DNA from 3 places in the Desulfitobacterium elongatum genome. Region 3 is predicted to be linked to each of the others. Evidence: riboswitches for the same ligand, from Rfam matches in the RefSeq annotation. Region 3 holds a riboswitch; each other region holds the start of a gene.
What was found. A riboswitch is a leader RNA that binds a small molecule or an ion and turns the genes downstream of it on or off. The one in region 3 is predicted to bind thiamine pyrophosphate.

Region 1 (3,278 bases), 1.8 Mb from region 3:
ACATCGAGTCCAGCATCCTTAAAATATCCCAGTTCCTTGGCTACATATAATCCGGTATGATTGGTATTTGGGGTCCAGTCCAATACGAAGGTAATTTTCTTTGTTTCTTTTTGAGCTTCTTGCTGAGCCGGTTTAGCCGTATTATTCTGTGCACAACCAGCCATTCCCAGCACCATTAAAACAATTAGCATCAAGGCCACAATTCTCTTTTTCATTTTAGGTCTTCTCTCCTTCTTCACTTTAGGCAAGTTCAATTTAAATATTTCCATTCTGTTCATGCTCAGCATGAGCCCAAGGCATCGCCTTTCGTTCCAACAGCTCTACGCATTTCATGAGCAGCAAACTTAAGATAATAATGAGGAAGATGACAGCGAACATTTTATCAAAGGAATAGGATTTTCGTACGCGTGTCATATAGACTCCCAAGCCACTGTTTCCGCCCAGCCATTCAGCTATGACAGCACCCACAATAGAATAGGATACGGATATTCTTAGGCCCGAAAAAAAACCTGGTAAGGCGTTGGGCAGCTTAATATAACGATATATTTGCCACTTCTTGGCCCCCATAGCGCGCATTAGATTCATGGCATCGGCATCAGAGGATTTGAATCCGCCCAAAAGAGCAATGGTCATCGGGAAAAAACACGCCAATACCACGAGTGTAATCTTGGGTGCCATATCATACCCTAACCATAAGACCAGCAAGGGAGCTATCGCTACAGTAGGAATGGTCTGTGAGATAACCAAAATGGGATGCACTGCTTTATACAAAACCTCGAACCTATCCATAAAAAGGGCGATGACAAACGCTAAAACAATGCTGATACTTAACCCTGCAAACGCTTCCGTCAGGGATATCGAGGCATGCTTCATCAACTCAGAAAATGAATTAATAAATGCTCGGATTACATCCATGGGCGATGGAAGCATGAACTTAGGCACTAATCCGGTTTCGGTCACCAAGTGCCATATCAGCAACAAACATAGTAAGAGCGCTGTCGGATAAAGCTTATTGGTGATGCTTTGTAACCTTTTCATCGATCGTCAAAATCCCGCCTTCCGGCTTATAGCTTATTTTTACATAGGACATCACACTGGGTGCACCTTCCTCGATACAGATCAATTGGCAACGTTTTACGATATCCATGAGCTCTTCATACTCTCCTTCAATGGTCGATTCAAAGGGCCCCACGAACACCTTTAATCCGGTAGATTTTAAGTACGCAATAACTTTGTCCACCACACGAATCAATTCTTCGCCTTCTACCTTCGGCAATACTTGGATTGCAACACTGGCATTAATCATTAGCTTCTACTCCTTTGAATTAATTTAGTAAAATAAAAAAAACCTTCCGACGAGCAGAAGGTTTTCATTCACATGATTCATGGCATATAGCCACATGCGTTTTCATTCCCTCCGCTAGCATTACCTAGTTCAGGTCAATGGGTCGGAAATCACATTTCCCTCTCAGCCGATTTGCTCAGCTCCCCTTAACTTATTCTTTTAAATTATCATAGCATCCAGGTATAACGAGTGTCAACACATAGCGAGATCAATGTCTCACATAATTGAACGAGTTCAAAGAGCCAAAATAGTTGCACAGATTCAATAAAACGATCTACTCTCATTTAATAGTCCTTGGATTTTCTCCGTACAGCGTCTACCACCACAAGATCCTCCGCCTGCATCCGTAGCCTTCTGAACTTCTACAACCGTTTTTGCCCCATTTCTTATAGCCTTTTTTATAGTAGCTCTCGTAATTCCTTTACAGATACAAACTTTTGTAAGTTTATCGAGTATTTCTGAATCTAAGTCTTGTTCCATACTAGCCTCACTTTCTAATCATTAGGAGTTATCCGTCTTACTTTTTATCACTCGGGATTTTCGATAATGCACGAAAAACTTCCATCAGCACAATATTTATACTTAACCATATTCCGCCAAAGACATAACCCGCTACAGCATCACTCGGATACTGAGCCTGAGAAAATATTACGGTTATACCCGTGACTATACAGACACCTAGTGTAAGGAAGAACAATAACGTTCCAAGCCACCTGTTCTTGGCGTGTCGCAGTACCATAAATGAGACAAAGCCATAAACAACTACGGCTAATAAGGTTTGTTGACTCGGAAAGGTGTATATATTTCCACCGAGTGGACCCACACGATGAAAGATAAGCCTTAATCCCTCTTCCAAAAGTCCTCCACCTAAAACGGTAATCAAAAGAAATCTCGTTTCAAGGAGTCGATTCCTACCTTTAAGGATAATCCACACCAAACTCAGTAACGTCAAGGCGAGCAAGACTTCTGGAGTCGTTGGAAGCTTAAACAATCCCATAATAGAGGACCAGTTTCCTGGGAAGATCATGCTTATAAGGTAAGTAACGATCATATCAAATTGACTAAATTCATGGGCTAAAAAGTCCTGAATGAGTCCAATTAGGACAATTGATAAAACAATGAACATTGTGGCAACCCCAACGATTGCCACTTTTATCTTCCCAAGAAAATGAAATATTTGAATACCCTTTTCTAAAGACTTAATAATAAAGTCGATGATAGTTTTCTTATACCTCCGATAAACATAGATACATAATAAAACTATCGCAAGTACAATGCCACTAATGATGAGGTATTTTTTGATTGAACCATGGAACTTCTCCCAATTAGATCCTAAAATCTTGCCTAAAGAGATAAAGGTACCTGTCCAAATAAATGCTCCGATGTAAGCATTTAATGCAAATTTCTTATAAGGTATCTTGGCAATCCCTGAAAAGTATCCGGTTATGTGCCTTACCCCAGGAATAAAGTAAGCAATAACCAGTAATCCATTTCCATACCTATCAAACCAATGAGAGGTCTTCTCCAACTTAGCTGGCCCTATATGAAGATAAGAACCGTATTTCTCAAAAAAGGGAATACCTAAACTTCGACCAATAAAGTAAGAAATCGTGATGCCAGATATAACTCCCAGTGCTGCGACAATAATACTGATACCCCAATTCAACTTTCCCTGAAATACAAGAAACCCACAGTAGGTCATTAAGGTTTCTCCTGGTGTCGGGAAAGCTATAAGTTCAAGCATTAGTGCAACAAATAATACGACATATCCATAATGATTGAATAAATCAGTTAAGAAATTCATTAATAATCTCCCTGTTAAGGCCTTAACCTGCATCATTTACTAGGTTAGCATTATCTGGCGAGACATATTCTATGTAACCTATTCATCCTTACCCTACCCCGGATGGGCTCACATGGATAAGCTGTTCCA
Region 2 (3,278 bases), 460 kb from region 3:
GCATTCATAATAACCCCATATTCATTAATTGCAATCACGGGCTCAGGAATCTCTTCAAGTAACATGCTTATATTCTCATGCGCAAAATACTCAAATACCAACTTCGAGCTAATTAACTGGGAACCAATTTTAACGATGGGTACAATCGATGAAACATTTTCTATTTCGCAAACAATTCCCAAACCTCCGGCAATACTATTATCATAATTTAAAATCGGGTTCCCAATCGTATGCCAATTTCCAGCCTCGGGATATAAGTGTTCGTAGCCATAAACCTCTAAAACTTTCTTCTCATGGGTAGAAATATCAATGGCATTACTGCAAGCATATAATTCATTACAGCGATCCCCCACGGGAATTGCTTCATTACCTCTGTAAACGATTTCGATTATTAATCCCTCGGCATTCATAAGAAAAACTGCATATTTTGATTTTATTGATTTGCTTAGAATGTCAATAATGCTATTAATTACCTGCTTGGAGTTGGTTTTCAATCGTTCATTCACGACCCGTTTCAGGAGTTGATCTTCTTCTGAGAATGGTACAATAGGTACGCATATGTTTTCGTGTCGGCATCTGATCCATGATGTATATTCATCTAATCGGGGTAAGCCCTTGTTAAATGTTCCTGTATCTGCAAACATATTCCATACATGGACTAATTCTTCGTAAGATGTAGTGCAAAGATCATAGTTCATTGAAAAGCCCCCCCTACTAAGAACGCCTTACATTGATTATACTATTTTATACGGGAATGTAAATATTTTGTGTAAATGGAAATTCTACTTAAAAGATAATATAGTTAATAAATTATTGATTATTTTTGGTATTAACTACTTGCTTCAAATCGTCAAAATCTAAAACCATACCATAATTTGTATCACCTGGTTGATCTTGAATCGGTCCTTATATCCCAACCAGTAGTTTATAAGTATGTCCGTAAATATTTTTACATTGACGACGGTGACCTTCGAGTTTATGAGCCACATCAAAGGTATATTTACAAACTAAGCTTAACGTTATATACTAAACAAAACTTCATTTGAATGTGCTAGGGGTGCCACGGTGGCTGAGAAAGAGCTATTACTCTTATCCCTTTGAACCTGATCTGGTTAATACCAGCGTAGGGAAGCAAATCGTATAGACAGGGCTATTTCCTAACAAGACTTAGCTAATTGAAACGAACAGCTTACCTAAAGGGTAAGTTGTTTTTTTATTTCAACCATACACCTTCACATTTAAACACAAGTTATATTTTTACTTTAAGGGTGGATTCCCTATGGATCTTTCGAACTCGACAAACCTAAAGAAGAATGCGGAGTATTTGGGGTCATCGGAACAATACACGACGTTTAAAAATCAACAACTTCCTTAAAGAAACTTGCGTTCAATAGCTAGAATACTTAGCCCCGCCGAAGAGGAGAATCCAATGTTCTCTATAAAACAAGACAAAATAAATGGAGGTATTTACACTATGACTACACAAATGGCTGCTGCCAAACGAGGCGAAATCACCGAAGCAATGAAAATCGTTGCCCAAAAGGAAAATTTATCATCTGAAATTATACGTTCACGTGTTGCTCAAGGTACGGTCGTCATTCCGGCAAACCGTAACCACCGAAGCTTAAGTCCCGAAGGGATTGGTCAAGGTCTAAAGACCAAGATTAATGTCAATCTGGGAATATCAAAGGATTGCGCTAATATCGACCTGGAACTAGATAAGGTTCAAAAAGCGATTGACATGAAGGCAGAAGCAATTATGGATCTAAGCAACTATGGCAAAACCACAGAATTCCGCCAACGTGTGATAGACATGTCCCCTGTCATGATTGGCACGGTTCCGATGTACGATGCCATCGGCTTTCTAGATAAAAAACTTGAAGATATCACACCAGAAGAGTTTTTAAGTGTCGTTGAAAAACATGCCCGTGATGGTGTAGACTTCATGACAATACACGCTGGACTTAATCGTCAAACTGTAACCCATTTTAAAAGGAACAAGCGTATTACTCATATAGTTTCTCGTGGAGGCTCCCTCTTATTTGCTTGGATGGAGCTTAACAACAGGGAGAATCCGTTTTACGAGTATTTTGACGATGTCCTGGATATCTGTGCAAAACATGATGTGACATTAAGCTTAGGGGACGCCTGTCGCCCAGGCTGCCTTGCAGATGCAACTGACCCATCTCAAATAGAGGAATTAATTGTGCTGGGCGAACTCACCCTACGTGCTTGGGAAAAAAACGTTCAGGTCATGATTGAGGGCCCTGGCCATGTACCCCTTAACGAAATACAGGCGAATGTATTATTGGAAAAGAAATTATGCCATAACGCCCCCTTCTATGTCTTAGGCCCATTGGTCACAGATATAGCACCTGGCTATGATCACATTACAAGTGCTATTGGCGGAGCGATTGCTGGTGCTGCCGGGGCAGATTTCCTATGTTACGTCACTCCTGCAGAGCATCTTCGCCTACCAACCTTAGACGATATGCGAGAAGGCATAATAGCTTCGAAGATTGCTGCACATGCCGCCGATATCGCTAAAGGCATCCCCGGAGCTATCGAGTGGGATAGAGCTATGAGTCAGGCCAGACAAGCGCTGGACTGGACGACAATGTTTAATTTAGCCCTCGACCGTGAAAAGGCAGAGCGTTATCGTAAAGAATCCTCACCTACCCATGAAGATAGTTGTACTATGTGTGGAGAAATGTGCTCTATGAGACTTATGAACCGCATTCTATAATAGATTTTGTCCATCGTCGGTTCCAAGCTAACATACATCTAGTAGAACAGAGGACACTATATGTACTAGTGTGATTTCTATGGAGCCGAACTATGGTCTCAACGTGCCCTATCCATGGGAACATATGCCATGAAGAAACCTCCAATGATTCAACAAATAAATGTCCCTCATATTGACATACTAAAACTAAATGTATTTAAATTTGGAGGTCCTGTGGTGAATACTATCAAACAACCTAATCGACTAATAAACGAAAAAAGCCCTTACCTTTTACAACATGCCTATAACCCAGTAGACTGGCATCCTTGGGATGAAAAAGCGTTCGCTAAAGCTAAAAGGGAAAATAAACCAATCTTTCTAAGCATCGGCTATTCCACGTGTCACTGGTGCCATGTCATGGAGAGAGAGTCCTTCGAAGATTCTGAAGTGGCCGTGCTCCTCAACCGTTACTTTATCTCTATTAAAGTGGACCGGGAAGAGCGTCCAGATATCGACCATATCTATATGGAATTCTGTCAAGCACTAACCGGTT
Region 3 (3,278 bases):
CTTATCTCAAGTATCTCTCATGATTTAAAAACCCCGGTCACGTCTATCAAAGGCTATGTCGAGGGCTTACTTGATGGTATCCCTCAAACTCTGGAGAAGAAGGAAAAGTACCTGAAAACCATCTATATTAAGGCTCTGCAGGTCGATACCATGATTGATGACCTACTGCTCTACGCTAAGCTTGATATGAATCAAATTCCCTATAACTTTGAGAGAACGGATGTTGCGATGTTTCTCGAAGATGGCTTACTCGAAAGTGAACACGAGTTAGAACAAAACAATATTAAACTTTCTTTCGTGAGTGAACTTAAAGAACGGAGGGAAATTCTCCTCGACCGAGAACGAATGAGAAGAGTCATCATGAACATCCTCGATAACTCGCGAAAGTACATGGATAAAGAAGTGGGGCAGATTACAGTCTTTCTTAGAGAAACTCATTCTAGTCTGATCATCGAATTACGAGATAACGGCTCAGGGATTCCAGAGAAGGATGTTCCTCAAATTTTTGATCGGTTTTATCGCTCTGATACGGCGCGAAGTGAGATCAAGGGAAGCGGTTTAGGACTTGCCATCGCGAAGCAGATTGTGGAGGGGCATGAAGGGCAAATTTGGGCTGTTAGCCATAAGGATAAAGGAACAAGTATTATGATTTCGCTACCGAGGATTTAACAAAGCTGATGTTCTTCCGCACAATTGTTCAGCTAAGCTCGAAACCTACGAAACCAGTGCGTTGTCATCAAACAAGTGCAATTGTCTTCACGACAATCGGACAATCGGACTTTCGTACTGTGAAATTCGCTACACTTACGGGTCAAGTACATGTTCTTTAAGTAATTTATTAGGAGGGAGCTCGAGTGAAAAAGATTCTAATTGTAGAAGATGACTCCAGCATTGCAGAGCTTCAAAGAGACTATCTGGAAGTTGCTGGGTTCGATGTTTCCCTATGCGCCGACGGTGTAGATGGACTTCGAGCCATTCAGAATAACGAGTATGATCTCATCATTCTAGATATTATGTTGCCTGGGCTTGATGGCCTAGAAATTCTAAAGAGCATGAAGGATGAAAAGGATATTCCAGTTCTCCTCGTTTCTGCCAAGAAGGAAGAGATTGATAAGATTAAAGGATTTAGCCTTGGGGCAGATGATTATATCACCAAACCCTTTAGTCCCGGGGAACTTGTCGCTCGAGTCAAAGCTCATATCGATAATTATGAACGACTTAAACACCGTTTCAGTGAAGGGATTAAAAAGAGGACTGCCATAACGATTCGCGGCCTGAGAATAGAAAAAGACTCGCGCAGAGTCTTCGTGAACAACCAAGAAGTAAACTTAGCCCAGAAAGAATTTGATCTACTACTATACTTAGCACAGAACCCTAACCGAGTTTTCGGCAGGGAGGATCTCTTTGAGCGTATATGGGGGCTAGAATCTTTGGGGGATTCAGCTACCGTCACAGTACATATAGCACGAATTCGTGAAAAGATCGAATCGGACCCCTCGAAACCTCAGTATATTGAGACCGTTTGGGGAGCGGGGTACCGGTTCAGAGTATGACTTAGCTATTGACATCTCATCTAACGAGTGCTAGATTGAATTTACAACCACATACTTAAGGCAGGGGAGCTGGAAAGGCCGGCTGAGATATAGACCCAACAAAGTCTAAGACCCTTTAACCTGAACTGGATAATGCCAGCGTAGGTAGCGTTACACTCTGTTTTAAAAAAGAGCTCAACCCTATTCTGGGTTGAGTTTTTTTGTTTTGAAGTGGAGAAATGGCTCACAGACAAGGAGGAATGAAATATGAAGAAAGTACTGACAATCGCTGGCTCAGATAGTAGTGGTGGGGCGGGAATCCAAGCCGACCTCAAAACCTTTTCCGCGCATGGGGTCTTTGGGATGAGTGTAATCACTGCGGTTACTGCACAAAACACACAGGGAGTCTTTGCGGTCCAAGACATTGATTCAGAAGTCATTGTTAAGCAAACCGAAGCCATCTTTGAAGACATTGAAGTTGATGGCGTGAAAATCGGAATGGTCTCAAAAATCCCGACAATTGAGGTCATTGCGGAACAGTTACAACGCTACAACCCTGTAAATATCGTGGTGGATCCTGTCATGGTATCAAAAAGTGGTTACCACTTATTAAATCAAGATGCTGAAGAAGCCCTTATCAAAAAACTCTTACCTTTAGCGACCCTTGTTACTCCTAACATCCCCGAGGCCGAGGTCATGACTAAGCGAAGGATCCGTACCTTAAAAGATATGGAAGAAGCTGCACAAATGATCTATCAGATGGGTGCTAGTAATGTTCTTCTTAAAGGGGGACACCTTGAAGACAGTTCTACAGATATTTTGTTTAATGGCAAGGAATATACCTACTATTCCGCATCCAGGATTCAAACGAAAAATACTCATGGAACGGGCTGTACCCTTTCCTCAGCGATTACTTCCAATCTTGCGCTCGGCTATGATATCGCTCAAGCAGTGAAAGAAGCGAAGGAATATATTACAATCGCAATTCAGCATTCCCTCGATATCGGGAAAGGAGTGGGCCCCACGCATCACTTCTACACACTTTATAAGAAGGCAGGCTTAATAGAATGAACTCTGAAACGCAAAACAACTTAGGCTTTTTCAATTTTACAACCCTTTGGTTCGGCGCCTCCATTTCAGTCGCAGAAATTTTGGCGGGTGGGCTTCTTGCACCCCTGGGCTTTAAGCTCGGATTAGGTGCAATTCTCTTAGGACATCTAGTCGGTACAACCTTGCTTGTACTCGCAGGAATCATCGGAACGGAAAAACGAATTCCTGCCTTAGTAACGACCCGAATCTCCTTTGGTCAGTATGGTTCGTATATCTTTTCCGCACTTAATGTCTTACAGCTCCTCGGGTGGACAGCAATCATGATTCTTTCAGGGGCACGCTCGGTAAACCAAATCACAAAAATTACGTTGTCCTTTGATCATCAGACCTTTTGGAGTCTCATCATAGGAGCCTTTATCTTTGTTTGGGTCTGGTTAGGAAAGGATAGGGGATGGAAGAGACTTAACCACATTGCGGTCGTCTTGCTATTTGTCCTCACCCTTGTTCTAAGCGTAATCATCTTCGGCAATAACGAACTTTTCTTAAGACCTACTACAGGGGAAATGTCCTTTGGATCAGCCCTTGAATTAGCGGTCGTGATGCCCTTATCCTGGATACCTTTAATTGCTGACTATACCCGTTATGCTAAATCGAAGCAAGCAGGGGCATGGGGGAGTTGGCTCGGCTACTTTATCG

Region 1: it holds a riboswitch for thiamine pyrophosphate, as region 3 does, so the genes downstream of both, ACZ42W_RS20195 (thiamine-binding protein) here and thiD (bifunctional hydroxymethylpyrimidine kinase/phosphomethylpyrimidine kinase) in region 3, are expected to answer to the same signal.
Region 2: it holds a riboswitch for thiamine pyrophosphate, as region 3 does, so the genes downstream of both, thiC (phosphomethylpyrimidine synthase ThiC) here and thiD (bifunctional hydroxymethylpyrimidine kinase/phosphomethylpyrimidine kinase) in region 3, are expected to answer to the same signal.

What each region holds. Positions count from the first base shown of each region.
Region 1 is NZ_AP038772.1:4,284,272-4,287,549, forward strand. Features, by position in the region: gene ACZ42W_RS20185 (ABC transporter substrate-binding protein) at 1-215, opposite strand, end outside; gene ACZ42W_RS20190 (ABC transporter permease) at 256-1,038, opposite strand; gene ACZ42W_RS20195 (thiamine-binding protein) at 1,010-1,306, opposite strand; TPP riboswitch at 1,395-1,502, opposite strand; gene ACZ42W_RS20200 ((2Fe-2S)-binding protein) at 1,607-1,825, opposite strand; gene ACZ42W_RS20205 (VTT domain-containing protein) at 1,863-3,149, opposite strand.
Region 2 is NZ_AP038772.1:2,003,024-2,006,301, reverse strand. Features, by position in the region: gene ACZ42W_RS09500 (sigma-54 interaction domain-containing protein) at 1-698, opposite strand, end outside; gene ACZ42W_RS09495 (hypothetical protein) at 907-987, opposite strand; TPP riboswitch at 1,044-1,147, shown strand; gene thiC (phosphomethylpyrimidine synthase ThiC) at 1,475-2,746, shown strand; gene ACZ42W_RS09485 (thioredoxin domain-containing protein) at 2,960-3,278, shown strand, end outside.
Region 3 is NZ_AP038772.1:2,458,878-2,462,155, reverse strand. Features, by position in the region: gene ACZ42W_RS11560 (sensor histidine kinase) at 1-669, shown strand, start outside; gene ACZ42W_RS11555 (response regulator transcription factor) at 855-1,553, shown strand; TPP riboswitch at 1,606-1,717, shown strand; gene thiD (bifunctional hydroxymethylpyrimidine kinase/phosphomethylpyrimidine kinase) at 1,800-2,603, shown strand; gene cytX (putative hydroxymethylpyrimidine transporter CytX) at 2,600-3,278, shown strand, end outside.